2 regions of the Ureibacillus sp. 179-F W5.1 NHS genome follow, and region 1 is predicted to be linked to the other one. Evidence: predicted binding sites of a transcription regulator. Region 1 holds the regulator's gene; the other holds the start of a gene.

Region 1 (16,039 bases):
AAATTTCTGCTTTAGAGAAGGAAATATATGAACTTGCAGGAGAGAAGTTTAACATTAATTCACCGAAGCAATTAGGCGTTATTTTATTTGAAAAATTAGGCCTTCCTGTTGTGAAGAAAACAAAAACAGGCTATTCCACTGCTGCCGATGTATTAGAAAAGCTCCAATCGGAACACAAAATCGTTAAATATATATTAGATTATCGTCAATTAGCTAAATTACAATCCACTTATATTGAAGGGTTAATAAAAGAAGTACACAGCGATGATAGTAAAGTTCATACAAGATTCCAACAAGCCCTAACAGCTACTGGAAGGCTAAGTTCAACGGATCCAAACCTTCAAAATATCCCGATTCGTTTAGAAGAAGGGAGAAAAATTAGACAAGCCTTTGTGCCATCAAAGGAAGGCTGGGTTTTATTTGCAGCCGACTATTCTCAAATCGAATTGCGTGTGTTAGCCCATATGTCAAAGGATGAAAATTTAGTAGATGCCTTTATTCAAGGTATGGATATCCATACGCGTACAGCGATGGATGTATTCCATGTGTCAGAGGAAGATGTAACAGCTAATATGCGTCGTGCAGCTAAAGCGGTTAACTTCGGTATTGTGTACGGAATTAGTGATTACGGTTTATCTCAAAACCTTGATATAACACGAAAAGAAGCTGGCGAATTTATAGATAAATATTTGCAAAGTTTCCCTGGTGTAAAAGAATATATGGACAGAATTGTGCAAGAAGCGAAATTAAATGGCTTTGTTACAACGATTTTAAATCGTCGCCGATATTTACCAGATATAACATCTAGAAACTTTAACTTGCGCAGTTTTGCTGAACGAACAGCTATGAATACACCGATCCAAGGTAGTGCAGCTGATATTATTAAAAAAGCAATGATTGATATGGATGCCCGTTTAAAACAAGAAGGTTTACAAACAAAAATGTTATTACAAGTGCACGATGAATTAATTTTTGAAGCACCGAAAGAGGAAATTGAAATTTTAGAGCGAATTGTACCAGAAGTAATGGAACATGCCATCGAGCTAGCTGTCCCATTAAAAATTGATTTCTCATACGGGCATACATGGTACGACGCGAAATAAGGAAGTGGGATTATGCCTGAATTACCAGAGGTAGAAGGTGTTGTTCGAGAACTAGTGCCTACAGTAGAAGGAAAAACAATCGAACGCGTCAAACTATCCGATACGATCTTCACTTCTTGGGGAGCAGGGAAGCAATGTATTGTTAAAAACATGGATCCCCATCTATTTGAAGAAGTAATGCAAGGAATGAAAATTAATACAATTACTAGAAGATCGAAATATATTTATTTTCATATTGAAAAAGGGGAAGAACGATATCTTTTCGTCAATCATCTAGGAATGACGGGTGCTTGGTTTGTAGTCAAATCGTTGGCCGAAATTGGGGAGGAAAAATTTCGTAAACATGTGCATGCCATTTTTTATTTGACGACAGGAGAACTTCTTGTCTATTCAGATATACGCCGATTTGGTGAAATGCGATTTATGACAAAAATTGAGGAGCATCCCCCCCTTCTTCAAATGGCACCGGAACCATTTGAAGATGATGCTTGTGATTACTTTCTAAATAAATGTGAGCTTCCAAAGTATCAAAATAAGCCGATCAAAGAAGTAATCATGGATGGCCAAGTGATTTCAGGGTGTGGCAATATTTATGCAACGGAATCATTATTTAAAATGGGGATCCATCCGGCTAGGAAGACGAATCGCATTAGTAGAAAAAGAAAAATAGAATTATTTGAAGTGATCCGCGCCATTTTACTAGAAAGTATCGAAAGGGGCGGTTCAACGATTTCAGATTATCGTAATATAAATGGGGAAGCAGGTAGTATGCAACATCGCTTAAAAATGTATGGGAAGAAAAATTGTCCTACCTGTGGCACGTTAACAAAATCGTTGGTCATTGGGGGTCGTACTTCGGTCTTTTGTCCAAAATGCCAACATTAAAAGGTGTGTTGAGAAATGATTATTGGATTAACTGGAAGTATTGCTAGTGGAAAAAGTACGGTTGCAAAGATGTTGAAAGATTATGGTCTTCCAATTGTCGATGCCGATTTAGTAGCAAGAGTAGTTGTTGAACCGGGAACACCGACATTACAAAAAATAGTGGAAGCCTTTGGTGAGGTCGCGTTAACGGAAGATGGGGCGATGAATCGTCAAAAAATCGGAGAAATGATTTTCAATGATGAAGAACAACGTAAACGATTGAATCGTATAATTCATCCTGCAATACGTCAAGAAATGTTGCGTCAGAGAGATGAACATATCGCAAAGGGTGCCCAAACGGTTATTATGGATATTCCATTGTTATTCGAAAGTAAACTTCAACATTTTGTAGATAAAATTTTAGTTGTCTCAGTTACGGAAGACACACAGCTAAAACGATTAATGGAGCGAAATCAGTTAAGTGAACAGGAAGCAACCGCACGCATTTCGAGCCAATTACCTTTATCGGTAAAAGAACAAGGTGCTGATGCGGTGATTAATAATAATGGCACAATCGAAGAAACGGCGGAACAATTACAACGTATTTTACGCAATTGGGAAGTCATTGAATAAAAGAACTTTAAAAGACTTGGTTTTATACCCAAGTCTTTTTTATTTATTATTTTCAGAAAATAGAAATTTTTTAAATCTACAAGAAATATGTTCACCTTTTTATTAAATGTGCTATACTAATTATGAGAAAAAGATAACCTTATTAAAACGTAAATACAGGGGGATATATATATAATGACAGTTTCTATTGCTATTAATGGCTTTGGCCGTATTGGACGCATGGTTTTCCGCCAAGCAATTGTACAAGATGAATTTAATGTTGTAGCGATCAATGCGAGCTACCCATCTGAAACGTTAGCACATTTAATTAAGTATGACACAAATCATGGCAAATTTGAAGGTACTGTTGAAACTGAAGAAAACGCTTTAATTGTTAATGGCAAACGAGTTCAACTTATTAGTGAGCGCGATCCTATTAAATTACCTTGGAAACAACTCGGTGTTGATATCGTTATTGAAGCGACAGGGAAGTTTAACGACCGTGATAAAGCTGCGATGCATTTAGAAGCAGGTGCAAAAAAAGTCATTTTAACTGCTCCAGGTAAAAATGAAGATATTACAGTTGTAATGGGTGTAAATGATGACTTGTTAGATATGGATCAACATGATGTTATTTCTAACGCATCTTGTACAACAAACTGTTTAGCTCCTGTAGCGAAAGTGTTAAACGATACATTTGGTATTGAAAGCGGGTTAATGACGACTGTTCACGCTTATACAAATGATCAAAAAAATATCGACAATCCACATAAAGATTTACGCCGTGCCCGCGCATGTGCTGAATCGATCATTCCAACTTCAACAGGTGCTGCAAAAGCTCTATCTTTAGTGTTACCAGAGTTAAAAGGGAAATTACATGGTATGGCGTTACGTGTACCGACATCAAACGTTTCTCTTGTAGACCTTGTTGTTGATTTGAAAAAGGATGTCACAATTGAAGATGTAAACAACGCATTCAAAGCTGCAGCTGAAGGCCCATTAAAAGGAATTTTAAATTTCACGATGGAACCTTTAGTTTCAACTGATTATAATACAACGACTTATTCTTCAACAGTTGATGGTCCATTAACAATGGTAATGGGTAGTCGCAAAGTGAAAGTACTTGCTTGGTACGATAATGAGTGGGGTTACTCAGCACGTGTTGTTGATTTAACAAAGAAAATTGCAAAAGCTTTAGAAGTAGTAGTAGCTTAATTAAACCAATTAGTTGAGATAGGATAGGAGTCAATGCTCCTATCCCTTTTTTTATTTGTCAAAATATATTAAAATGTAGTTTTGCATACACAAAGAAGAGCTATTTTTCTAGAACAACTAGATTTGTTATAATAAGATTACTAATTAAAAGTGAGACGGGAGAAAAATTTTTATGAGATGTCCAGATTGTCAATATAATGGAACAAGGGTAGTGGATTCAAGGCCAGTAGATGACAATAAAGAAATTCGCCGAAGACGTGAGTGTGAGTCTTGTGGCTTTCGTTTTACAACCTTTGAAAAAATCGAGGAAACACCTTTAATTGTCGTTAAAAAGGATGGTTCCAGGGAAGAATTTAGTCGGGAAAAAGTATTGCGTGGTTTAATTCGAGCATGTGAAAAACGGCCGGTCGCTTTAGAAACGTTAGAGGGGATTGTCCTAACTATTGAAAAGGATTTAAGAAGAATAGGCAATTCGGAAGTCCGTTCGGAAGATGTAGGAGAAAAGGTCATGGATTTATTGGCACATGAGGATGAAGTCGCTTATGTTCGATTTGCCTCTGTTTATCGTCAATTTAAAGATATCAACGTCTTTATTTCTGAGTTGAAAGAATTGCTACATCGCCAAACGGATATAAAAAAATGAATGTGTGGAGGGAATTAAATGGTTCATTTGTATAAAGAAGTGCAGCCTACAGATCATTTTGAAATTAGTCTCCCTCAATTTCTTTCAACAAATGAACGCCAACTGTTAACATTATTTTATCAACCGTTGACAGGTCCTGAACCAATTAGTCTCTATTTAACTTTATGGGCAGAAGGGGAAGATTTACATACTACGCCTATGACCCATTATTATTTAATGAACGTTTTAAATATGTCTATTGGAAAAGTGTTTGAAGCACGTATTGCTTTAGAGGCGATCGGATTACTTCGTACATGGCGAAAGGATGAGGAAGATAGTCGCCATTTTATATACGAATTAATCCGACCCCTTGATGCCCATTCCTTTTTCCAAGACCCATTGTTATCGATGTTTTTATTTTCAAAAATTGGGGAACAGGCATATCGGAAATTGCGAAGACGTTTTATTAAACCGATGAATAAACAATCCTTTAAGGAAGTATCCCGTTCGTTTATGGATGTGTACAAGCCTGTCCATACGAATATACCAAAGGATGTAATAGAGGCAAATAGTAATAATCCAAATCAAAATTATCCTTTTTACTATGAGCAATTTGATTTTAATTTGTTAATGTCTGGTCTTTCAGAAAATCTGATTCCTTCCAGTAGTATTACTACGGATGTGAAGGAAGTGATAGCAAAACTGGCATTTTTATATCATTTATCCCCGTTGGATATGCAAAAGGTTGTGATTTTAGCATTGGATGATAATATGCAAGTTTCTCATGACCGATTAAAAAAGGCGGCAGCAGATTATTATAAATTAACTTTATCGAAGGAAGCGCCAAAGCTAGAGAAAACCTTTGTTCAAAGGGAACATCCAATGCCCGAAAAAATATCAAAGGAACAAGAGTTACAATTGTATTTGGAAACGACTCCACCCCTTCAAGTGTTAAAGGATATTAATAATGGGAAGGAACCTTTACCATCTTCGGTTCAATTGGCGGAAGATTTAATTGTGAAACATGGGATGCCCGTTGGTGTAGTCAATGTATTGTTGGAGTATGTTATGCTAACAACGGATATGAAGCTTCCTCGAAAATATGTTGAAAGAATTGCAGATCATTGGATGAGGAAAAATTTAAAGACTGCAAAAGAAGCGATGGAATTAGCTCGTACGGAACGGGATAAATATACGAAGTGGAAAAATGAAAACGACAATAAAACTCAAGTGGCTACTTCCGGCTATAAAAAGCAAGCGAGGGCAAGTAAAGAAATCATTCCGGAATGGTTTTACAAAAGGAATGAAGAAAATAGTGAAAACGAGCAACAAGAACAGAAAGCTATTGATTTTGAGCAAGAGCGTTTGAAAATATTAAAAAAACTTGGTGTACAAGATGGGCAGGTGAACTAACATCGAACCGATTAATCAATCATTAAAAAGAACAATTAAAGTACCGTCCTTTGAAGAACGATACAACCAAATTCGTCGTGAAATATTGGAAAACCGTGAGATTCAACAATTTCTAGCAGAAAATGATCAAATCGTAACGACAGATATGGTCGATAGAAGTTTACCTAAATTACAGGAATATATTAGTCAATCTATTGATTGTTGTCATTGTGGCAATACGGAAAATTGTACAAACTATTTAAAAGGCTTTGTACCAAAATTATATATTTCGCAAAATACGATAGATGTTCGTTATGAAAGATGTCAGCAAAAAATACTTGAAGATGAACGCCGGGAAGTTGAACAGATGATTTCTAGTATGCATATGCCAAAGGATGTATTAAGTGCAACATTGAAAGATTTACAAATTGATCATACGTCCCGTGTCAATATTGCCAATAAAGCGGCAGATTTTATTGCTCAATATAAAAGCACGAATGAACTGCCTACAAAAGGTTTTTACTTATATGGTCAGTTTGGTGTTGGAAAATCCTTTGTACTAGGTGCGATTGCTAACGAATTAGCAACATTAAAAATTCAATCCGTCGTCGTTTTCGTTCCTGAATTTTTACGGGAAATGAAAAATTCCATTCATGATCAATCGTTAAATGAAAAAGTGGATTATGTGAAACGGGCCCAAGTGCTCATGCTGGATGATATAGGTGCAGAAACATTATCCAGTTGGGCTAGAGATGAAATACTCGGTACCATTTTACATTATCGTATGAGTGAACAGCTCCCAACTTTCATTACTTCTAACTTTGACTATAAAGGCTTAGAACACCATTTAGCACAAAATTCCCGTGGTGACGTTGAAGTGATTAAAGCTGCCCGCATAATGGAACGTATTCGTGCTATTACAGTACCTATTGAAATGGGCGGAAAAAATCGTCGCCACGAAAATTAAAATATTCATCTTTCGTAGTTGCATTTTTGCGACTTCGGGCGTATACTTTCTTAATAATTAATCTAAATATGCAAGCTTTGAAAAGGACAACAAGTTTGTGAGACGACTTTTAGAGAGGGAAGCCTTGGCTGGGAGCTTCCTAGTACGACACATTCTTTACTACCTTGGAGCTTTAGCAGGGATAATCTGCTAACGTCAATCGGTACGTTAACCGACCTAGAGCTTCGTCTGAAACGTTTGTTTCGGAAGGAAGAAGGGTGGAACCACGAGCATACGCGTCGTCCCTTTACGAGGGATGGCGCTTTTTTTATTGAAAAAGGCTTTGTAAGTTCTAATTGTTTCCCTTTCAAAAAGCTGCAAATTTACCATATAAATCTTAAAGGAGAGAAACAACATGTCAGAAGTAATTCAATTAACTTTCCCTGATGGCGCCGTAAAGGAATTTTCGCGCGGTACTTCGACAGCGGATGTAGCTGGTTCGATTAGTCCAGGACTTAAAAAACAAGCTTTAGCTGGTAAATTAAACGGCACACTGATTGATTTAAAAACACCAATTGAAGAAGATGGTGCAATTGAAATTATTACACCAAAATCCGAGGAAGCATTGGAAATTTTGCGTCACTCCACTGCTCACTTAACAGCACAAGCATTGAAACGTTTATATCCTGGTATTAAATTAGGAATTGGTCCAGTCATTGAAGGTGGTTTTTACTATGATGTAGATTCGCCAGAGCCAATTTCTACAGAGGATTTCCCTAAAATTGAAAAGGAAATGAAAAAAATCATTTCTGAAAACATCGAAATTGAACGAAAAAATGTTTCTCGTGATGAAGCGCAAAAAATTTATGAAGAAGTTGGCGACGAATATAAATTAGAATTGTTAGAAGCTATTCCAGCGGATGAACAAGTGTCTATTTACTACCAAGGTGACTTTTTTGACCTTTGCCGAGGAATTCATGTACCGTCTACAGGAAAACTAAAAGAATTCAAATTATTATCGATAGCAGGTGCTTATTGGAGAGGAAACTCTGATAACAAAATGCTTCAACGAATTTACGGTACTGCTTTCTTCAACAAAGAAGATTTAAAACAACATCTTCAAATGTTAGAAGAAGCGAAAGAGCGTGATCACCGTAAAATTGGGAAAGAATTAGAATTATTTACACTATCTCAAACAGTAGGTCAAGGTTTACCTTTATGGTTACCAAATGGGGCAACGATTCGTCGAATTGTGGAACGCTATATTGTTGATAAAGAAGTAAGACTTGGTTACAAACATGTTTATACACCAGTATTAGGGTCTAAAAAACTATATGAAACTTCTGGCCACTGGGGTCATTATCAAGAAGATATGTTCCCACCGATGGAAATGGATAACGAAACATTAGTTTTACGTCCAATGAACTGTCCGCATCATATGATGGTATACAAATCTTCTATGCATTCATACCGTGAGTTGCCAATCCGTATTGCGGAGCTTGGTACAATGCATCGTTATGAATCATCAGGTGGATTATCTGGGCTGCAACGTGTGCGAGGAATGACTTTAAACGATTCTCATATTTTCGTTCGTCCAGACCAAATTAAAGAAGAGTTTAAAAAAGTTGTGGAATTAATTTTAGATGTCTATAAAGATTTCAATTTAACAAATTATAAATTCCGTTTATCCTACCGTGATCCTGCTGATACTGAAAAGTATTACGATGACGATGAGATGTGGGAAAAAGCGCAAAGTATGTTAAAAGAAGCGATGGATGATATGGGGCTAGAATATTATGAAGCGGAAGGCGAAGCGGCTTTCTATGGTCCTAAATTAGACGTTCAAGTGAAAACAGCAATCGGTAAAGATGAAACATTATCAACTGTTCAACTTGATTTCTTACAGCCAGAACGTTTCGACTTAACTTATGTTGGGGAAGATGGAAAACAACATCGTCCAGTTGTGATTCACCGTGGTGTTGTGTCAACAATGGAACGTTTCGTTGCCTTCTTAATCGAAGAATATAAAGGAGCATTCCCAACTTGGTTAGCACCAGTCCAAGTGGAAATTATTCCTGTATCCAATGAAGTTCACTTCGACTATGCAAAACAAATCGAAGAAAAACTGATGCAAGCCGGAATTCGAGTAGAAATGGATTACCGCGAAGAAAAACTTGGATATAAAATCCGTGAAGCTCAAATGAAGAAAATTCCTTACATGCTTGTATTAGGGGACAAAGAAATGGAAGCAGGAGACGTTAACATTCGTCGTTACGGCTCAAAAGATTCGGAAACTGTTTCCTTCGAAAGTTTCTTAGAAAGCATTAAAGCAGAAGCAGTAAAATAAATATATTGAAAGAGAATGGTTCAACTTTTTGGACCATTCTTTTTTATTATCTTTCAATCGGGAAATGTAAAAAGGTTATCGACAAAAAGTTCATCGTGTTGTAAAATCATAAAGGCAAATAAATCATGGATGAAATTTTGTTGACATCGTAAATCAACAATGATATGATTATTTAGGTTATGAATACAGTTTGTGGTTGAAGTAGAGGCTGCCCGCTTCTCACCTGAATGACGCAATTGCAGTTAACAGGTATTAACACGTTGAATTAATTACGCTGTCTTAGAGCGTATGTATATATAGCGGGCGGACATCTTCTGAAATGTCCGTCCTTTTTTTATGGACATACTTAGGAAGTGTACCGTTCAACCGGGCGTTTTTGCTCTTAATCTCATGTATTCGCGACACAACCTTGGAGGTGGATTCGTATTAGCAAAGACATGTATGTAAACGAAGGCATTCGCTCACGTGAACTTCGTGTAATCGACCATAATGGTGATCAGCTTGGAGTTAAAACTCGTAATGAAGCGTTAGAAATTGCCGCTCGTGCAAACTTGGATCTTGTCCTTGTGGCCCCTCAAGCTAAGCCACCAGTCGCACGTATCATGGACTATGGTAAGTTTAAGTTTGAACAGCAAAAGAAAGATCGTGAAATTCGTAAAAATCAAAAAGTCATCAATATGAAGGAAGTTCGTTTAAGTCCAACAATTGATGAGCATGATTTCCAAACGAAATTACGTAATGCAATTAAATTCCTAGAAAAGGGCGACAAAGTAAAATGTTCTTTACGTTTTAAAGGTCGTGCTATTACTCATAAGGAAATTGGGCAACGTGTTTTAGATCGTTTTGCTGAAGCTTGTGCCGAAGTATCGACGGTTGAACAAAAACCGAAGATGGAAGGCCGAAGCATGTTCTTAGTTCTTCAACCAAAGAACGAGAAAAAGTAATATTGACGAATAGTTTAGGAGGAAATTCGAAATGCCAAAAATGAAAACTCACCGTGGCGCTGCGAAGCGTTTCAAAAAAACGGGCAAAGGAAAATTAAAATTTGACCGTGCTTATGGTAGCCACTTATTCGCTAACAAATCTACAAAACAAAAACGTCACCTGCGTAAAGCAAAAGTTGCGTCATCTGGTGATTTCAAACGTATTAAATCTTTATTAACTTACATGAAATAATTTCGTTTATGTAATAAATGTACGTATTAAATTAAACATTCGGAAGAATTAGCAGGAGGTAATTAGTATGCCACGCGTAAAAGGCGGAACAGTAACGCGCAAGCGTCGTAAAAAAGTTTTAAAATTAGCCAAAGGTTATTTTGGTTCAAAACATACATTATATAAAGTAGCTAACCAAGCAGTAATGAAATCAGGTCAATATGCATATCGTGACCGTCGTCAAAAGAAACGTGATTTCCGTAAATTATGGATCACTCGTATTAACGCTGCTGCTCGTTTAAACGGTCTTTCTTACAGCCGTTTAATGCACGGTTTAAAAGTAGCTGGTATCGAAGTTAACCGTAAAATGTTAGCTGACTTAGCAGTAACTGACGCTCAAGCATTCGCTCAATTAGCAGAAGAAGCTAAAAAAGCAGTTGCGAAATAATTTTCCAATAAATGGCTGGTAGGACATCCTATCAGCCTTTTTATATATGTAAAAGGAAGGTGAGATGATCCGATGGAATTAGCATTAATATCATATATTGCCGTAATGTCAATCATCCTATGTATTTTCATGTATGTCGATAAGTCCAAGGCAAAAAAACATGAATGGCGCATTTCTGAAAAATCATTATTTACGTTAGCTATTCTAGGGGGAGCGTGTGGGGGCGTATTAGGAATGTATTTATTCCGCCATAAAACAAAACATAATTCCTTTGCCTTTGGATTTCCGTTAATAGCAGCTATACATATTTATATTGTTGTAAGGATTTTTACGATTTATTAATCAGTAGATATAGGTATGATGGGGTTATTTAATCACATTATAGAATGAGCAGGTGGAAAACAAATTTTGTTTAACTCTACCTGTTTTTATTTTATAAGAAGTTATCAATAAAAATAACGGATGTGCAACCTCTTTTTGAACGAATCGATAAAAAACGAATTGATGAGGAATTAGAAAAACTATATGCTCGTTCCAAACACTTTTAACAGAAAATATAGGATTGCCTTTCATGCATAGTTCATGTCATGTTAGACAATCCTTATTTTACTGTTGTTAAACATTTTGATCTTTCATTAACTGTTCAATAGGATTTTTCCAGTTTATTTTGGCTTTCGGGTAGCTCATTAAAATTTCTTTTTCTAAAAAGTAAAAGTCGTCCTTAGTTAAACCTTGAAGCTTCGTTACATCATGTACCCAAACAAATATGGACACAACCTCAAAGGCATCTTCAGTCGTTCCTAAATATTTCTCTCCCTCAAAAAGGGCACCTTTATAGGAAATGAAAAAGTTTTTTCGGACATTTTTAACATCATCATAGAAGTAATATTGCCCTTTTTCATAGGCTTCATCTAATTTACGTTTTGGATCGGTTAAGAAACGTACGCCTTTATAAAATATGTAAATGATTAGAATGATAATGAGCAGACGGAATAATAGAAGAGCCACGTAAAAGTCCCCCTTGTAAAGACATAGTTACTTCCTTTACGATTAAAGAGAACAATAAGTTTCATTTTTTAAAGAAAAAGAGGGATTTTTTTATGGAATTTAAAGAACTATTTGAAATGCAACGAGAGTTAGATGCATTCATCGAAAAAACGCAAAAGATTGATCGAGATGTTTTTAAGGAAAAAGGGCTCGCTTTAATGATTGAATTAGCGGAATTAGCGAATGAAACAAGATGTTTTAAATTTTGGAGTACAAAAGGTCCTTCTGAAAGAGATGTTATATTAGAGGAATTTGTCGATTCTATTCACTTTTTACTATCTTTAGGAATTGAAAAGGAATTATCATTAGATGCTTGGCCGGAAATTTCAATGAAACAAGATTTAACAGATTGGTTTTTACGCACACAAGATCAAATATTAACCTTTATTCACCAACCAAACATTGATCATTATCGAAGTGTATGGCAATGTTATGGTGTCTTAGCATATAATTTAGGTTTTACCCTTGATGATATTATTCAAGCCTATATAGCAAAAAACGAAAAAAATTATGAACGTCAGAAAAACGGGTATTAATGACCGTTATTTTTGAAAAACTTATAATTGTTTGGGAATTAATATTTCAACATTCGAAATATTAGAGGTATAATAAGGAAAAACACCTATTTAGGAGGCTGCAACATGTCCGAATTAGATCAAACATTAACTATGTTGAAAGAATTAACAGATGCAAATGGAATACCAGGGAATGAACGTGCCCCTCGCGAAGTAATGCGAAAATATATTGAACCATATGCAGATGAGATTGAAACAGACAATCTTGGAAGTTTAATTGCAAAAAAAGTTGGGGATGCCAATGGACCAAAAATTATGGTTGCCGGCCATTTAGATGAAATAGGTTTCATGGTTACTCAAATCGATGACAAGGGTTTTGTGAAATTTCAAACAGTTGGTGGCTGGTGGAGCCATGTGATGCTTTCTCAACGAGTAACAATTACAACTCGAAAAGGGGAAGAAATTATTGGGGTTATCGGTTCAAAGCCGCCTCATATTTTACCTGCTGACCAACGTAAAAAAGTAGTGGATATGAAAGAGTTATTTATCGATATCGGTGCAACTTCTAAGGAAGAGGCCCAAGGATGGGGAATTCGACCTGGCGATATGATTACGCCTTACTTTGAATTCAACGTAATGAAAAACGAAAAAATGTTATTGGCAAAAGCATGGGATAATCGTATCGGTTGTGCCATTGCCATCGATGTTTTAAAACAACTAAAAGATATTAAACATCCTAATGTTGTTTACGGTGTAGGAAATGTTCAAGAGGAAGTTGGGCTTCGCGGAGCAAAAACTTCTACCTTTAAAATTAAACCGGATATTGGGTTTGCTGTTGATGTCGGTGTAGCTGGAGATACGCCAGGTATTACACCGAAGGAATCTACATCGAAATTAGGTGATGGTCCTCAAATCATTATTTTCGATGCATCAATGGTAGGACATAAAGGACTTCGTGATTTTGTAGTTGATGTGGCAGAGGAAAACAACATTCCTTATCAATTTGATTCCACGCCAGGTGGTGGTACTGATGCTGGTTCCATCCATTTAACAGCAAATGGCGTTCCAGCTATGGCAATCGGAATAGCTTCTCGTTATATCCACTCCCATGCAGCGGTCATCCATCGTGATGATTATCACAATACAGTTAAATTACTTGTAGAAATCATTCGAAAATTAGATCGTGATACAGTTAATAAAATTATATTTGATTAATAAATAATGAAAGGGAAGGGCGAAAATGCTCTTCCTTTTTTCGTGTCTATAAATAAAAATCATGCATATATATGGTGGAGTATACTATTTTTTGATTCATCGTATAAATGAATATTTATAGAAAATATGGAGTGATAAATAAAAATTATTAACAATATATTATTTTTATACTATCAAAATGTATATTTATTATTGTTGGTATAGATGAAAATTATTATAAAAATACACTTGATTTAATAAATATGCATATGTATAATAAATTACATCATCCATTGTATAAGGGGCGGAGAAAACAATGAAATTATTAGAAGAGGTTCAATTGAAATTAGTTTCCAGTTTAAAAGGGAAAGATTTATTAACGTTGTTAGATTATACGAGCGAGGAAGTCCATGATCTAATTACATTAGCAAGCCAACTTAAAAAGATTACAAAGGCGGGCAAATGTCCAAAGTTATTAGAAGGTAAAACATTAGGCATGATCTTCGAGAAGCATTCCACGCGTACGCGTATTTCCTTTGAAGTCGGGATGAATCAACTTGGAGGAAAAGCAATGTTTATGCATTCCCGAGATTTACAAATCGGACGTGGGGAACCGATTTCTGATACAGGGTATGTATTATCCGGTTATCTTGATGGGGTGATGATTCGCGCGAATTCTCACGAAATGGTGAAGGAATTAGCAGACCATGCCTCTATTCCAATCATTAATGGTTTAACAGATTTATATCATCCTTGCCAAGCGTTAGCAGACTTAGAAACAATTATTGAGAATAAAGGTCATTTTAAAGGATTGAAAATTGCCTATGTAGGGGATGGTAATAACGTTGCCCATTCTTTAGTCGTTGCTGCAGCCCATGTTGGCATGGATATCGTTGTTGCAACTCCTGTCGGTTACGAACCTAATGAAGAAATTATCAAAAAGGCAAAACGCATTGCAAAAGAAAATGGCAGTCTTATTACCGTAACGAATGATCCAGTAGCAGCTGTAAAAAATGCTGATGTAGTTTATGCGGATGTGTGGACTAGTATGGGGCAAGAAGAGGAATCTGCTAAACGTTTAATAGATTTTAAAGGTTATCAAATTAACGACGAGTTAGTTGCCAATGCAAAACCAAATTATATGTTTTTACATTGTTTGCCAGCCCATCGTGACGAAGAAGTGACCGCATCCGTTATTGATGGTCCAAATTCTTATATTTATGAGCAAGCGGAAAATCGATTACATGCACAAAAAGCCGTATTAGCATCCATTTTAGCTTAAAAATGGGGAGCTTCCCCATTTTATGGACTTAAACGAGTAACATTTATTTTTTTACATTGTAGTAGGTGGGAATTGTCCCCACTTACTACAATTACGATGCTGATTTCAAGGTGGAAAAAAGTATCGCTACATAGGAATGGCAACTTGGGAGACGCTGAGTTGCCTTTATTTTTTTCCAAAAAAAACAGCGAAAAGAAAATTAGGCAATTTTCTTATCACTGGAATGCACAATTATTGATTGACAATCATTTCTAATTCATCAATCGGAATATTTAATATTTCTAGGATTTTTGTATGGATTTGTTCAATTGACATCTCTAAAGAGAGGGCCAATTCTGCAAATAAAATATTTTGAATAGACATTAATAGCTTTCGATCGTATTCAGGGAATTTCTTGTCGTTACATTCAAGTTCATATTTTTTTATCATTAAAGTTTTAATGATTTTTGCAATATCTTCACGATTCCCTTTTCTTGAAAGATTTGAATACGTTTGAGTACGATGGTTCGTTTTTTCAATCCATTCAATACCAGGTTGTGTAAATACATTTAAAATTGCATTTGCTTCTTCTTTATTCATAATTTCAAGCATGGAAATGGATTTATTATCTACGGGAGTGCAAATTTCTAACTTATTGTTATTGAGTGGATGTAGGACGTAGTAAGTTTTCGTAACACCGGAAAACGTTTTTTCACTGATGTCATCAATATGGCATAATCCGTGAGCAGAGTAGATGATGGTATCTCCAACCTTAAACATATGTTTTGCCCCCTTTTCATCGTCAACTTGGTTGACTAATTTTATTGTACGCTATTTCAAGAGAAATGTCAACTTAGTTGACAATTGAGTAGCCATTCAGTATATTTATTTTCGAATAGATGTACGGGGTGAGAATAGTGGATCATGAACAATTGGATTTATTGGAGTTAATTAGTGAATGTTATAATTCGATTCGAAAAAAAATAGAAGAAAGATGGAGTGAGATAAGCGATATTACCATTTCAAATTCTGAATGGTATATTATGATGAAAATATATAAAAAGCAGCCGACGATTTCTTCTGTTACAAAAAATGTTCGCATTTCGCGACAAGCAACCCATAAATTTATTAAAAAGCTAGAGTCAAAAGGGTTAGTTGAAACGCTGCCGGGAAATAATAATCGGGATAAATGTATTCAATTAACAAATATTGGGGAATTATGTGTAGAGAAATATATCGTATTAAAAAAAGAATTAGAAATGAACATTCGAGAAAAAATTGGTAATGAGAAATTTACGATTATAAAAGAAATTTTGCA
Region 2 (16,039 bases), on a different contig from region 1:
TTTTGTGATAAATAATACAATGAATGGGGAAGTAGTAACACCTTTCTTAAATTCTCTTACACAAGATAAAGATACGTATTATTTCAGTGACTTCTATCACCAAACTGGATTAGGGAAAACAAGCGATTCTGAATTTATAGTAGAAAATTCATTGTTTGGCTTAGGCAGTGGTGCAGTGTTCTTTACTCATGGTGGGAATACGTATAATTCGATGTCTGAAAAATTAAATGAAAATGGTTATTTTACAAGTGTCATGCATTCCAACAATGCATCTTTTTGGAATCGGGATGTCATTTATCAATCGTTAGATATTCAGAAATTTTACGATGTCGATTCCTATGATGTAACAGATGAAAACTCTGTGAACTGGGGATTAAAAGATATTCCATTTTTCGAACAGTCCGTTGATATGATGACTGAGATGGAGCAACCTTTTGCTACGCGTATGATCACATTAACAAACCATTATCCATTTACTTTAACGGAAGAGGATATTATGATTCCAGAATATAATTCAAATTCTGGAACACTGAATCGTTATTTCCAAACGGTTCGTTATTTAGATGAATCCATTAAAATATTCTTTGAAGAGTTAAAAGAAGCAGGTCTTTACGATAACTCCATTATTGTCATGTACGGTGACCATTATGGTATTTCGGAAAACCATAATAAAGCAATGGCGCAATATTTAGGTAAGGAAGAGATTACTGCCTATGATAGTGCATTATTGCAATCAGTACCGTTATTTATCCATATTCCAGGATCGAACGATGGTCAAGTAATTGATAAAACTTCAGGTCAAATTGATATTCGTCCGACGATTTTACACCTTTTAGGAATTGATACTTCAAATGACATGCAACTAGGTGACGATATGTTCTCAGAAGAACATGAAGATTTCGTTATATTCCGGGATGGTCGTTTTGTGACAGATCAATTAGTTTACGCGGGTGAAGTATGTTACGATCGGGGAACAGGCGAAGAAATAGAAATTGACGCGTGTCAACCATACATTGACCGTGCTTTAATCGAACTTGAATATTCTGATCAAATTATTAATGGCGATTTATTACGTTTTTATGATGAAGATACAGGGAATTTAAAACAAAATGTAATAAAAGAAGAGAAAGAATAACGAAAAGGGTCATTTCACAAATGAAATGGCCCTTTTGTTTTTAACTTATTCAATGACGCTGGATAACCTAAATGTTCTTTAACAATACTGTTAAAGAAACGAAAAAGACGAAGTATCTTTTGATACCTCGTCTTTTACAATGAATTAGTGCAATTTTGGTGGGTAACCTTGGTTTAAAACTGTCATGACTACAAACCAACCGAAAATTGCAGCTGTAGCAATACTGAAAACTAAAGCAAGAATATTTTTTTCTTTAATTGCTTGGAATAAATTTACTACAGCAAAGATTGCTACTAAAGCGAAAATAACCATTAATAAGTTCATTAAGATGACACTCCTTTAGACATTAGAAGTTGAATGTCGTAGACAATATTCCTTCTTTATTGTAAAGCACTTACATCTTTTTGTCGAGAACAAAAAATACAGTTTATTTGAACGTTCAATGTAATTTTTTTCTTATCCATGTATAATAATCAAGAGGTGATGATTGATGTTAAATGTAAAAGTTTTTAGTTTAGGTCCTGTTCAAACAAACTGTTATATTGTTAGTAATAAGCAAAAGGACTGCATTCTATTCGACCCAGGTGAAGAAGCTTCAAAAATAGTGAATGTCATTCGTTCCAATCAATTGAAACCAAAGGCAATCTTTTTGACCCATACCCATTTTGACCATATTGGAGCAGTGGATGAATTAAGGGAAATGTTTGATTTACCATTATATGTACATGAACGGGAAGTCAGTTGGCTTGGAGATCCGATGAAAAACGGCTCTGGTAAATATGCAGAACTTCCAAATTATATTGTAAATAAACCAGAAGAAGCTCATATAATTCGCAAAGAGCAAACGTTTAACATCGATGGTTTTACATTCAAAGCTGTATTCACTCCTGGTCATTCTCCTGGAAGTATTTCGTATATTTTTGAAGAGGATGGCTTTGCCATCGTAGGGGATACACTTTTTGAAAGAAGTATTGGTAGAACAGATTTACTTGAAGGGTCTTTAAAAGTACTTCTTCAATCTATCCATGAAAAATTATTAGTATTACCAGAGGATACAATTATTTACCCTGGACATGGCTCTTATACAACGCCACAAGCTGAAATGGATATGAATCCGTTTTTAAACGGTTACGAAGGGTAAAAAGAAAAACATCGACTGAACAACCAGTCGATGTTTTTTTTAATGGCCAGCACCAGGTACATGGATAAATGTAGTATAATACGTAAATCCAGCGAAGAATATAGTTAAATAAGCTCCGAAAATGTACATGTACATGCGTTCTGTTAGGTTTAAGAAGCCTAATAATATAAATAAAATTGTATTACCAACGAATAATAGCGAAACCTCGTACATATCACCAAGGTAGAACATAACGGCAAAAACACCAGTCCAGAATGCCATAACTTTATACATGTTGCTCATGAAGAATCCCTCCTTTTGCCATGTGACTCAATAATCTCAACTTTTATTATAAATGATTGGTAAGGATAATGTAAACTGCTACTTCCATTTTGTTTGTGACAAACAAATTAAAATTTAGAGAACGTTTTATCTTTTTTTCTCCTATTTAAAATGGAAATAAACGTTAACTTTTGGTAAGGTTTTCAATGGAATAGAAAAAGCAGTTTAATTTCATTATTTGTTAATTACGATTTTTTAAACGGTCATACGTAATGAAAATAATATTTTCCTTCTATTTTATATTTTAACCTTCATTATTAAAGAAAACGTTAAACAATACTAAAAGGTTTTTTTGGATAAACAATAATATCTTGATCAAATTTATCATTTCTTTAGAAAATTAAGTTGAAATATTAAAGTTAGAAAAAGGGGTTTTCCAATTTCCATTACCATTATATACTGTTTTTAATTCAGTTGCGGTCAATTAAAATACTATAATGATGAGGTGTTGCCTATGGACATTGAATCTGTAGTAGAAAATAAAAGTATGCAGTTATTATTGAAGGCACTCCATTTCGGAGCATCGGATATTCATATTGTTCCTCAAAATCATCAATATTCCATACATTTTCGTAAATATGGAAAACTATTTCCAACGACCAATATACCTTTTGAATTAGGAGACCGGATCATCTCTTATTTCAAATTTTTATCATCCCTTGATATAAGCGAAAAACGCAAACCTCAAAGCGGTTCTTTTCAAAAGGAATTCTCAAATCAGTTATATGCCTTTCGGGTATCTACTCTACCTTCTGTTTTTAAAAGAGAAAGTGTCGTTATCCGATTAATGCTTCAAAATTCCAGTCTCCCCCTTACTTCACTTTCCCTCAATCAAAAATCGGCAGAAAAACTAGTTCAACTCATATCCAACCAACAAGGTCTTTTGTTATTTTGTGGGCCAACTGGTTCAGGAAAAACGACTACTTTATATTCATTAGTGAATTACACGAGCGAAACTCTTGCCCGTCACGTCATTTCTTTAGAAGATCCAGTTGAGAATAGTCAATCGAATTTATTGCAAATTCAAGTAAATGAAAGGGCAGGGGTAACCTATGCAGCCGGTTTAAAAGCAATATTACGTCACTCACCGGACGTCATCATGATTGGAGAAATTCGTGATCAGGAAACCGCAAAGATTGCAATTGAAGCTTCGTTAACGGGCCATTTAGTATTAAGTACCATTCATGCGAAGGATACAGTTAATTGCATATATCGATTGTTAGATTTAAATATATCGATTGAAGAAATTAGACAAGCTCTTATTGGAATTGTTGCTCAATGTTTGGTGGAAATAGGAACAGAGGAAAGGAAAGCGTTATATGAAATTTTAAGTGATTGTCATTTAGTTGAGGCGATAGCAGCGGTTATGCGGGGTGACAAGTATCAATTACCTAAACATGAGAAGTTATCCCACCAATTAGCTTCCTATGAGGTGAAGGATAGGCATGCAACCGTTACTACTTAAATTAAAGGAGTATCCTTATCTTCCCTCAAAAAAGAAGAAAGTCAAACAACTACCTGCATTTTTAAATCGGTTAAGTACGTTGCTGAATGAAGGTTACACATTTGCCGACTCCATTGATATGTTACTTCCTTACCATGTAGAAAATTTAGTTTATTGGAGGGCAATAATCTATGAAAAACTAAAAAATGGTGGGAAAGTTATCGACATATTAAAAAGTTTTCCCATACCGAATCATTACTTGATTACCCTTCAAATTGCTGAAGAAAGTGGAAACATTGCTGAAGTATTAAAAACAGTTTCGAAGCAGTTAGAATTTACATATCAAATGAGGAAAAAAGTAGTGAAACTGTTAAGCTATCCAATATTTTTATCCGTTGTTCTCATGATGATCTTTATCGCTTTCCGTACGTATTTTTTACCAAGTATTACGGAAATCATTCGTTCTCGATCAAAGGAAGTAAGCGGAATGGTTAGTATTTCAAATCTTTTTCTCCATCTCCCAGATATACTCTTTATTATTTCCTCCAGTTGTTTCATCCTTTTTCTAATATTCTTCGTTCATTTAAAAAGGAAAGCAATATCCGAACGAATCAATATTTTATTAAAACTTCCAGTTGTAAATTACTTTTTCAAGTTGCAATTAACGATACGAATATCGAAAACCCTAGGAGAACTACTTGTTAGTGGTATTTCACTACAACAAGCATTAGACATTTTACAAAATCAACAATTAAATCAAACGATTGCTTATGTAGCGAGGGAGCTAGAAAGACAAGTCATCTATGGTGAATTACTATCAAATGCAGTCTCTATATTAGCTTGGTTCTCACCGAAGTTTGAAGAATTTATAAAACACGGAGAAAAAAGCGGTTATTTAGGTCGAGAATTGCTCATTTACTGTGATTTATTGGAAGAAAAACTGCAAACGAACATTCAATTCATTATTGCTATTGTACAACCATGTTTTTTCATCCTTATTGCAGTATGTATTATCGCTGCCTATTTAAGTATTTTATTACCAATGTATGAATTAATTGAATTGATTTAAAAGGAGTGATGGTTTTGATTTTAAAAAGACAAGACGGGTTTACTCTTATAGAGATGCTTATAGTTTTGTTAATTATTTCCATTTTAATATTGATTACAATTCCAAATGTAACAAAACATTTTTCTTCAATAGATCAAAAGGGGTGCGATGCCTTTGTCAAAATGGTTCAAGGACAAGTTGAAGCATACAAAATTGATTACCATGACATTCCTACTTTAAGTGAATTAGTCGAGAAGGATTATATAAATGAAGGTGAAACTTCCTGTCCGAATGGAGCAGAAATCCAAATACAAAGCGATGGGAAAGTTGTAGTGAAAGGAGAATAGCGAATTGAATAAATGCTCTTGATGAAACATATGAAAAACGATCAAGGATTTAGTTTAATTGAAATGTTATTGGTCCTATTCATTGTAATTGTTGTAAGTTCTATTGTTTATAAAGTAACGTATACCATCTCAGAAAAACAGGCTGTTGAGCAATTTTTTAACCAAGTTCAGTTGGATATTCAACGGATGCAAGCCCTTGCGATAGAGGAAAAGAAAACAATCAATGTATTGTTTAGTGATAATAATACGTATAAAGCCTACTACAGCCTTGATGGTAAAAAAATTTTTGAGAGGTCCTTTCCATCAATTGTTCAATTAAACATATATAGTAATCTTAAAAATATAGTGATTTATCCTAATGGTGAAGTAGTGAATTTTGGCAAAATTATTTTTTATACCCCCTTTGGAGAAAGACAATTAATAGTAAATATACAAAAAGGACGGATGAGGATAGTTGATGCTAAATAATAAAGGAATATCCTTCGCTGAAACTTTACTAACTGCCGTCATTCTATTCATCCTTGCCGGTACTCTTATTCCTTTTACTTACCATTTAAAAGAAACTTTATATAACCAAAAATTAGAATTACACGCTTCTGAAACGGCATTGGAAGTGGCGAAAAGACTTCAAACGGAATCATTAAAAAGTGGCAAGAAAACAATTGAACAAATCGATTACCATTGGACATACGACGGCCAAAAAATTTGTGTAACATATCGTAATGGGGATGATGAAAAGATAAAATGTATCGGGCGAAAAGAAGAAATTTATTAAATAATAAAGGGTTTACTTTACTAGAAGCATTATTTCAATTTGTCGTGTTCATTTTATTAGCAGCTATCCTTATGATGGTTGTTTCATGGTTAAATCAAATGAATCATTCGTTATTAACCGATGATGATGTAACGTGGGAATTATTTGTGCAAGATGTTCAACAGTTATTTTCAAATGTAGATGAGATAACTGTTAAAGAGAAATCAGAGCTAATTGAAATTGCTTATGTAGATTCAGTAGATCGAAAGCAAATCGACCGATACGGTGATGTAATAAGACTAAAAACAAATGATAAAGGTTATGTACCGTTATTAATCGGTATTCAAAAGGTTCAGTTTAGAATTCAAGGAGATTTTTTGACAATATATGTTGAATTTCAGGATAGTGTAGTAAAGGAGAGAACCTTCTTTGTTCAAAAAAATTACCAATGACAGAGGTGGTACTTTCGCGTTAGCTATCATGTTACTTTTTGTCACTACTTCCTTTATAACTTATTATTGTATTTCATATGAATCACAAATAAAAACATATAATTCGTTGGAATTAGCCAATGTTCATGCTACGATAAACCTACTAGAGAAAATTGGTAGTAAGTAGTAGACAGATTTTTGGTTGTAAAGAAGGTGATAGCATGCGAAAAATATACTTAGTAGGCTTCATGGGATGTGGGAAAAGCGCTATCGGTCGAAGATTAAGCTATTTTTTAAGAATGCCGTATTATGACATGGATCATGAAATAGTTCGACAACAGGGGATGTCGATTCCAGAAATATTTGAAAAATATGGTGAGGCGCATTTTCGAGCGTTGGAAACCGAGTTCCTTCGTAATTTTCGAGATGAAGCATGTATTATATCGACAGGTGGAGGAGTTGCCATAAACGAGGAAAATCGGAAAATCATGCGCCATACAGGGCTCGTCTTTTTTTTAGATGCCACGTTTGAAGATATTTATATTCGAATTAAAAATGATAAAAATCGTCCAATTGTACAACGTTCCACAAAACAAGAGCTGGAACAGTTGTATCAGACGAGAAGAAAGTTTTATCGGGCGGCAGGTCATATTCGAGTCTTGACGGAAGGTCGTACCCTACGTCAAATTGTAGAGTATATTGCTTTTCAAGTGAATCGATTAAAAGGTGAACAATAAATTAGAATGTTTGTTGAATGTTCGTTTTTACATTAAATTTAAAAAAAGATTGCCATTCTATAGCGTTCAATGTTAGGATATAGCCAAGAGTTGTCATATTTGTACATTGAATAATGAAATATGGGCGGATGATTGTGCGGGGAGAGAACGTGAATAGCGTCGCCGAAGGAGCAAGTAGTCACGGACTATGAATCTCTCAGGCAAAAAGACTCGTACAGGACGCATCTCTGGAGAGCGCTGTATATGTTCATTTTTGTTACAGCCACCAAAGGGGAAAGCCAAAGGAGAGTAGACTTGTCTATTACTGAATTTGGTGTAACTTTCAGGTGCAAGGACAGGGGATTCCTCAAATTGATGAGGGATTCGTCTGTCTTTTTTTGTTCAAAAACGTTGAAACTCTAAGGAGGATATGCAATGGGGAATGAATTAAAACGAACACCGTTATTCCATGAATATGCCAAATACGGTGGGAAAACAATTGATTTTGGCGGTTGGGAATTACCTGTACAATTTTCTTCTATAAAGGAAGAGCATGATGCAGTCAGAAATCGCGCGGGCCTTTTCGATGTATCCCATATGGGTGAGATTTTAGTAGAAGGAAAAGATGCGCTCAAGTTTTTACAAAATCTATTAACAAATGATATTTCAAAAATTGCCATTGGTGGCGCCCAGTACAATGCGATGTGTTATGAAACTGGTGGAGTCGTTGACGATCTGCTTGTTTATCGATTGGAAGAAAACCGTTATTTATTATGTGTCAATGCAGCCAATATTGAAAAAGATTTTGAATGGATGCAACAACATGTCCTTGGGGATGTAACGGTCATCAATCAATCTGATGACTACGCTCAAATTGCATTACAAGGTCCACTTGCCGAAGAAGTTCTTCAAACATTAACAGAAGTAGACTTAAAAGAGATTAAATATTTCAAATTCCAACAAGATGTCAATATTTCTGGAAATTTAGTATTAGTTTCTCGTACTGGTTACACAGGAGAGGACGGCTTTGAGATTTACGGTGAACCGACGGCGGTTATTAACCTTTGGAATGCAATTTTAGAAGCTGGAAAAGAAAAGGGTGTTGTTCCCGCTGGTTTAGGTGCCCGAGATACGTTACGTTTTGAGGCGTGCCTACCTTTATATGGTCAAGAACTTTCGAAAGACATTTCTCCTTTAGAAGCGGGAATTGGATTTGCAGTGAAACTTCAAAAGGAATCGGACTTTATCGGCAAAGAAGCGTTAGTTGCTCAAAAAGAAAACGGCTTATCACGAAAAATCATTGGCATTGAAATGATGGACAAAGGAATTCCTCGCCACGGTTATAAAGTGTTTAAAGATGGTGAAGAAATTGGCGAAGTCACAACAGGAACCCAGTCTCCTTTAACGAAACGAAATATCGGTTTAGTATTAATTGACTCAAAATTTGCTCAATTAGATACAGAATTGGAAATTGAAATTCGTAATAAACGATTACAAGCAAAAACGGTAGCAACACCTTTTTATAAACGTTCAAAATAAATCGAAAAGAGGGTTACTAATAAAATGAAACATCGTTATCTTCCTATGACGGAACAAGACAAAAAAGAAATGCTGGAGACGATTGGTGTCGAGAGTGTTGATGAATTATTTTCAGATATCCCTGAAAGCGTTCGTTTTAAAGGGTACTACAATATTAAAGAAGCGAAATCAGAATCTTCCTTATTAAAAGAATTAAAACAACTTGCTGCGAAAAATGAAGATACAGAGTCTAATGTCTCCTTTTTAGGGGCAGGGATTTACAATCACTACAAACCGGTGATTGTTGACCATGTTATTTCTCGTTCAGAGTTTTATACAGCTTATACACCTTATCAACCGGAAATTTCGCAAGGGGAGCTTCAAGCAATCTTTGAATTTCAAACGATGATTGCGGAGTTAACGGGAATGGATTTAGCCAATTCATCGATGTATGACGGGGGAACTTCTTTAGCGGAAGCAGGGATGCTGGCAGCTGGTCATACTCGACGAAAAAAATTACTTGTTTCCGATGCGATTCATCCTGAATACCGAGATGTTGTAGCAACTTATGCCTACGGTCAATCGATTGAAATTGTCACAGTTCCTACAAAAGACGGTGTGACGGATATGGATGCTTTAAAAACATTAATTGACGAAAATACTGCTGCTGTGATGGTTCAATATCCAAATTTCTTTGGTCAAATTGAAGATCTGAAAACAATGGGTGAATTAGTCCATGAAGCAAAAGGATTATTTATCGTTTCCAGTAACCCGCTTGCTTTAGGCGTTTTAACTCCTCCAGGTAAACTTGGTGCAGATATTACGGTAGGAGATGCACAAGTATTCGGTATTCCTGAAAGTTTTGGCGGTCCGTATTGTGGTTACTTTGCAACGACAACGAAGCTGATGCGTAAAGTTCCAGGTCGTCTAGTAGGAGAAACGGTGGATCAGGACGGACGCCGTGGTTATGTATTAACATTACAAGCCCGTGAACAACATATTCGTCGCGAAAAAGCAACGTCTAATATTTGTTCTAACCAAGCGTTACTTGCCCTTGCAGCTTCTGTAGCGATGACTGCCCTTGGTAAAAAGGGTGTGAAAGAAATGGCAAAACAAAATATTGTCAAAACTCGCTATGCGAAAAATGCCTTTGAAGCAGCTGGATTTACGATTCCATTCCAAGGTGCTCATTTTAACGAAATCGTAGTGAAAACAAAGAAACCGGTTTCGGAAATCAATCAATACCTTTTAGAAAAAGGGATTATTGGTGGTTTTGATTTAGGTCGTGTTTATCCAGAGTTGGAAAACCATGTTTTACTTGCTGTCACAGAATTACGTACAAAAGAAGAAATTGACGCATTAGTTGCAGAAATGGGGGCTTACAATGCATAACGAAAATCAATCACTCATTTTTGAATTATCGAAGGAAGGCCGAGTTGGCTATAGTTTACCAGAGTTAGATGTTCCTGAAGTGGATTTAGAAGAATTATTACCAGAAGGCTATGTTCGTGATGAAGCTCCTGAATTACCAGAAGTTTCAGAGCTTGATATAATGCGTCACTATACAGCATTATCTCGCCGTAACCACGGGGTTGATTCCGGATTTTATCCATTAGGTTCTTGTACGATGAAATATAATCCGAAAATAAACGAAAATGTTGCGAGACTTTCAGGTTTTGCGAACATTCACCCACTACAAGACGAATCAACAGTTCAAGGGGCAATGGAATTACTTTATGATCTTCAAACTTCATTAGTAGAAATTACAGGTATGGACGAAGTTACGTTACAACCTGCTGCCGGTGCCCATGGTGAATGGACGGCGCTTATGATGATTCGTGCTTTCCATGAAGCAAACGGAGAAGGACATCGTAATAAAGTCATTGTTCCTGACTCTGCCCACGGTACGAACCCTGCATCTGCAACAGTAGCTGGATTCGAAACGATTACGGTTAAGTCCAATGAAGATGGTTTAGTAGATTTAGAGGATTTACGTCGTGTCGTTGGGGAAGATACAGCAGCTTTAATGTTAACAAACCCAAATACATTAGGGTTGTTTGAAGAAAACATTATTGAAATGGCGGAAATTATCCATGGTGTTGGTGGGAAAGTGTACTATGATGGTGCTAACTTAAACGCTGTTATGAGTAAAGCTCGCCCAGGGGATATGGGCTTTGACTGTGTCCATTTAAACCTTCATAAAACATTTACAGGTCCCCATGGCGGCGGTGGACCAGGATCTGGTCCTGTCGGCGTAAAAGCGGACTTAATTCCGTTCTTACCAAAACCTGTGCTAGTGAAAAAAGAAGATGGAACATTCCATTTCGATTATAATCGACCACAATCTATTGGTCGTGTGAAACCGTATTACGGTAACTTTGGTATAAATGTTCGTGCTTATACGTATATTCGTACAATGGGTCCAGACGGCTTAAAGGCTGTGACTGAATATGCCGTATTAAATGCGAATTATATGATGCGTCGTTTAGAACCATATTTCGATCTACCGTACAACCGTCATTGTAAACATGAATTCGTCTTATCTGGACGTCGCCAAAAGAAACTAGGTGTTCGCACATTAGATATAGCGAAACGTCTCCTTGACTTTGGATACCATCCACCAACAATCTACTTCCCATTAAATGTGGAAGAGGGAATGATGATTGAACCGACGGAAACAGAATCGAAGGAAACGTTAGATGCATTTTGCGATGCGATGATTCAAATTGCGAAGGAAACGGAAGAAAATCCTTCCCTAGTACAAGAAGCACCTCATACAACGGTAATTAGCCGTTTAGATGAAACGCGTGCGGCACGTACTCCAATTCTTCGTTATACAAAAGTAGAAGCTTAAAATCTAATTAGTGTAGATCGAGTCATTTTAATGGCTCTCTACACTTTTTGTCGTGGTGTGCAAGTGACATTCTATAACGTTTGAAAGGGGACAGCTCAATGGCTTGAGCATGTCCCCTTTCATTATTGGTTAAGCTTTTGTTTTAATTTTACCAGTCCAAGTTTTGAAACCGCCTTGAAGCTGATAAAGTTGGTTATATCCTTTTTTCTTTAAAAATAAAGCAGCACGGGCGCTACGTCCGGAGTTTTGGCAGTATAAATATACTGGTAAATCAGGTCGGATTTCTTTATAACGTTGACGTAATTGTGTTGATGGAATATTACGAGCACCTAAAATATGACCTGCTTCAAATTCTTTTGCTTCCCGTACATCGATTAGTTGAGCTTTTCGATAGCCTTGGATAAATTGATCTTGATTTAAGTTTGACACTGCTTTCTTTAAACGCAGTGTATTGACTAGAACATATACGATGATAAGGCCTAGTATGATAGCAATTGTATAAAGTACAGTCACTGCTTTCTTTCTCCTTTCTTTCTACATATTCCATTATAAAAGAGAAAGTAGCGATAGTCCAATGAGTTTGTTAAAATGATAGTTATGTGTGAGGAGATGATAGGTTTGAAATCAAAATGGTATTTTATTAATTCAGGTCCATGCAGTCCTTCTTATAATATGGCATTGGATGAAGCTTTACTAGATTTCCATAGTGAAGGAGAAATTCCTCCTGTCATTAGATTTTATGAATGGAATCCAGCAACTCTATCAATCGGTTATTTCCAAAGTGCGAAGAAGGATGTTGATTTTGATGCTGTAAAGGCGCAAAATCTTGGCTTTGTTCGACGTCCTACTGGTGGACGAGCCGTTTTACATGAAAGTGAACTGACTTATAGTATTATCGTTACTGAACAATACCCCGAAATGCCTGCAGGGGTAACAGAAGCTTACCGGGTACTTAGTGAAGGCTTATTACTAGGCTTCCAAAACTTAGGGTTAGATGCTTACTTTAGTGTTCCTGATACAGAAGAAAAACTGGCTGATTTAAAAAAACCAAAAAGTGCTGTATGCTTTGATGCACCAAGCTGGTATGAACTTGTCGTAGAAGGGAAAAAGGTAGCAGGTAGTGCCCAAACACGTCAAAAAGGTGTCATTTTACAACACGGGGCTATATTATTAGATCTTGATGAAGAAAAATTGTTATCCCTCTTTAAATTTTCTTCACCAGAAATGAAAGAAAAAATGCGTGAAAAACTCCCTCAAAAGGCCGTAGCCATTAATCAATTAACAGATAAACAAATTACGATTCCACAATGTGTAGAAGCGTTTAAAAAAGGTTTTGAGCAAGCACTAGACATTGAATTAGTACCTTACGAATTATCGGACAAACAAAAGCAATATGTGAAAGAACTTGAACAAAAAAAATATTTAAATGATGAGTGGAACTTCAAAAAATAAAAGAGGAACGTATGTTTCTCTTTTCGGAAAAATTTTTTTATAGAGTTTAAACTATTGAATTTAAAGGGTTCAGGCAACTTTTAAAAAAATCAACCCCTTGCAACAATATTTGTTATGAGGTAATCTTTTCTAGTAAATAAATATTAACTACATCTAGTGTTGTTTATATTATTCGCATACAATATGTTGTATGTCTCTATCAATGTAAACAACACTAGATTTTATTAAGGGAGGCTGGCAGATGGTAATGTTAAGTGAAACGCATGCAACCATCCTCGTAGAACAACTAAATGAAGACATCAAGAATTTCCCACAAGTACATCCAATCACACCGGACATGCATATTACGCATAAGGGAGTATCAAGATTGGTTATGATTGACCGTTATTCCTTTAAGGATACGGAAAAGAAAACGTTAAAGCCTGGAGATTTTGTTGTATTAACTATTAAAGAAGATCCAAAGTTTCCTGCGCGCGGATTAGGGTTCATTCGTTCAATCGATGTGGAAGCAAAAAAAGCTGAAATATTAATTGAAGAAGAATACCGCCATGTATTAGACAATCCAATTGAACAAGAAACAGGCATCATTGTGCGTTCCTTAGACGTAATTGAAAAGCCTCTTGAAATTTATTACGAACAAATTGCAAAACGCAATGCGACTGGATTAGCTGCTGTTGAAGAAACAGAAGAAAATAAACAAAAATGGTTTGAAAAGTTTTATGAACAGCTTGCTTCATTAAAATTTATTCCTGCTGGTCGTGTATTGTATGGAGCAGGTTCTCAAACAGATGTTACATTCTTTAACTGTTACGTAATGCCTTTCGTACCAGATAGTCGTGAAGGTATTAGTGATCATCGAAAACAAGTAATGGAAATTATGAGCCGTGGTGGTGGCGTTGGTACAAATGGTTCAACATTACGTCCACGTAACACATTAGCCCGAGGTGTAAACGGTAAATCAAGCGGATCCGTATCGTGGCTTGATGATATTGCTAAGCTTACGCATCTTGTAGAGCAAGGTGGTAGCCGTCGTGGGGCGCAAATGATTATGTTAGCCGATTGGCATCCAGATATTGTGGAATTCATTATTTCAAAAATGCAAAACCCACGTATTCTTCGTTACTTAATTGAAAATACAGAAGATGAGTTAATTGCTTCATTAGCAAAGGAAAAGTTGAAATTCAAACCTTTAACACAACAAGAGGAAGCGATGTACCAAGGTATTGTAAACTATAAAGCAATTCCTGGTCTTGGCGGTTTCAACGAAGCGATTATAAAAGAAGCAGAAAGTAAATTACGTGATGGTGGAACTTATAGCGTTCATAATCCGGAATTTTTAACAGGTGCTAATATTTCGGTTACTTTAACAAAAGAATTCATGGAAGCAGTTGAACATGACGCTGATTATGAATTACGATTCCCAGATGTTGCGAACTACACTCCAGAAGAAATGGCTATTTACAACGAAAAATGGCATGAAGTAGGGGACGTACGTGAATGGGAAGCAATGGGTTACGGAGTTCGTACTTATCGAACAATTAAAGCTCGAGAACTGTGGAACTTAATTAATATTTGTGCTACATATGCTGCGGAACCGGGTATTTTCTTTATCGATAATGCGAACGACATGACGAACGCTCGTGCCTATGGTCAAAAAGTGGTTGCAACAAACCCATGTGGAGAACAACCCCTTGCACCATACTCAGTATGTAATTTAGCTGCTGTCAATTTAGCTCAATTTGCCAATATAGAAACAAAAACAGTTAATTACGATGCACTACGGGAAACCGTTCGTATCGGAGTACGTATGCAAGATAACGTCATTAATGCGACACCTTACTTCTTAGAACCAAACCGTAAACAAGCGTTAGGTGAACGTCGAGTAGGTCTTGGAGTAATGGGTCTTGCCGATTTATTAATTTATTGTGAAAAAGAGTATGGCTCTCCTGAAGGCAATGAATTAGTAGATAAAATCTTTGAAACGATTGCTGTAACAGCTTATGAAACATCTATCGAACTTGGTAAAGAACGTGGTAGCTTCCCATTCTTACAAGGTGAAACAGAAGAAGAAACGAAACGTTTAAGAGAAGCCTTCATTAACACTGGTTATATGAAGAAAATGCCTGAACATGTTCGACAAGGAGTGCTTGAAAATGGTATTCGTAATTCCCACTTATTAACGGTTGCTCCAACAGGATCTACTGGTACGATGGTTGGGGTTGCAACGGGATTAGAACCATACTTCTCCTTCACTTACTACCGTTCTGGTCGTCTTGGTAAGTTCATTGAAGTAAAAGCTGAAATTGTGCAAGATTATTTAAATAATCATCCAGAAGCAGATGAAAACAATTTACCACATTGGTTTATTTCATCGATGGAGTTAACGCCTGAAGCCCATGCGGATGTACAATGTGTTATCCAACGTTGGGTAGATTCATCGATTTCTAAAACAGTAAACGCACCAAAAGGCTACACAGTAGAGCAAGTACAAAAAGTGTACGAACGTCTATACAAAGGTGGAGCAAAAGGTGGAACGGTTTACGTAGATGGTAGCCGTGATTCACAAGTACTTACATTAAAAGCAGAATCATCCCATGATGAGCAATTAGCCTTTGATGAAGTATTGGAAGAGAAAGTCGTTGAAAAACAACCCGTTGTATTAGTGGATACAATTGCCCCTCTTACTACTACAAACGTTACAATCGGTTCCGAAGTAGGGAATACTTGTCCTGTTTGTCGTCAAGGAACAGTAGAAGAATTAGGTGGTTGTAACACATGTACAAGCTGTGGTGCCCAGTTGAAATGTGGACTATAAAAAATAGCGTAAAATAAAATAACCGGAAGCAAAACGTCAAGAGTTTTGTTTCCGGTTTTTTAT

What was found. The regulator NrdR, encoded in region 1, represses ribonucleotide reductase genes. The targets are predictions, from matches to a motif close to AACACNATATATNGTGTT.
Region 2: a site for NrdR is predicted at 13,337-13,354, ahead of ACH0B5_RS07430 (vitamin B12-dependent ribonucleotide reductase). Genes of this name have one in related genera too.

What each region holds. Positions count from the first base shown of each region.
Region 1 covers NZ_JBIQFG010000004.1:2,053-18,091, forward strand. Annotated here, with positions in the region: gene polA (DNA polymerase I) at 1-1,103, shown strand, start outside; gene mutM (bifunctional DNA-formamidopyrimidine glycosylase/DNA-(apurinic or apyrimidinic site) lyase) at 1,116-1,988, shown strand; gene coaE (dephospho-CoA kinase) at 2,004-2,600, shown strand; gene ACH0B5_RS03150 (glyceraldehyde-3-phosphate dehydrogenase) at 2,775-3,794, shown strand; gene nrdR (transcriptional regulator NrdR) at 3,967-4,437, shown strand; gene ACH0B5_RS03160 (replication initiation and membrane attachment family protein) at 4,456-5,829, shown strand; gene dnaI (primosomal protein DnaI) at 5,831-6,775, shown strand; gene thrS (threonine--tRNA ligase) at 7,170-9,101, shown strand; ribosomal protein L20 leader region at 9,295-9,442, shown strand; gene infC (translation initiation factor IF-3) at 9,539-10,045, shown strand; gene rpmI (50S ribosomal protein L35) at 10,077-10,277, shown strand; gene rplT (50S ribosomal protein L20) at 10,345-10,704, shown strand; gene ACH0B5_RS03190 (DUF1294 domain-containing protein) at 10,777-11,046, shown strand; gene ACH0B5_RS03195 (sigma-w pathway protein ysdB) at 11,320-11,712, opposite strand; gene ACH0B5_RS03200 (dUTP diphosphatase) at 11,805-12,287, shown strand; gene ACH0B5_RS03205 (M42 family metallopeptidase) at 12,393-13,481, shown strand; gene argF (ornithine carbamoyltransferase) at 13,777-14,742, shown strand; gene ACH0B5_RS03215 (CarD family transcriptional regulator) at 14,974-15,501, opposite strand; gene ACH0B5_RS03220 (MarR family winged helix-turn-helix transcriptional regulator) at 15,639-16,039, shown strand, end outside.
Region 2 covers NZ_JBIQFG010000011.1:48,603-64,641, reverse strand. Annotated here, with positions in the region: gene ACH0B5_RS07510 (LTA synthase family protein) at 1-1,135, shown strand, start outside; gene ACH0B5_RS07505 (DUF2759 domain-containing protein) at 1,280-1,459, opposite strand; gene ACH0B5_RS07500 (MBL fold metallo-hydrolase) at 1,626-2,276, shown strand; gene ACH0B5_RS07495 (DUF2626 domain-containing protein) at 2,316-2,558, opposite strand; gene comGA (competence type IV pilus ATPase ComGA) at 3,052-4,062, shown strand; gene comGB (competence type IV pilus assembly protein ComGB) at 4,043-5,110, shown strand; gene comGC (competence type IV pilus major pilin ComGC) at 5,128-5,436, shown strand; gene ACH0B5_RS07475 (prepilin-type N-terminal cleavage/methylation domain-containing protein) at 5,467-5,904, shown strand; gene ACH0B5_RS07470 (hypothetical protein) at 5,894-6,211, shown strand; gene comGF (competence type IV pilus minor pilin ComGF) at 6,181-6,642, shown strand; gene ACH0B5_RS07460 (shikimate kinase) at 6,843-7,358, shown strand; glycine riboswitch at 7,487-7,580, shown strand; gene gcvT (glycine cleavage system aminomethyltransferase GcvT) at 7,773-8,876, shown strand; gene gcvPA (aminomethyl-transferring glycine dehydrogenase subunit GcvPA) at 8,901-10,247, shown strand; gene gcvPB (aminomethyl-transferring glycine dehydrogenase subunit GcvPB) at 10,240-11,709, shown strand; gene ACH0B5_RS07440 (rhodanese-like domain-containing protein) at 11,839-12,222, opposite strand; gene ACH0B5_RS07435 (lipoate--protein ligase family protein) at 12,319-13,161, shown strand; gene ACH0B5_RS07430 (vitamin B12-dependent ribonucleotide reductase) at 13,403-15,976, shown strand.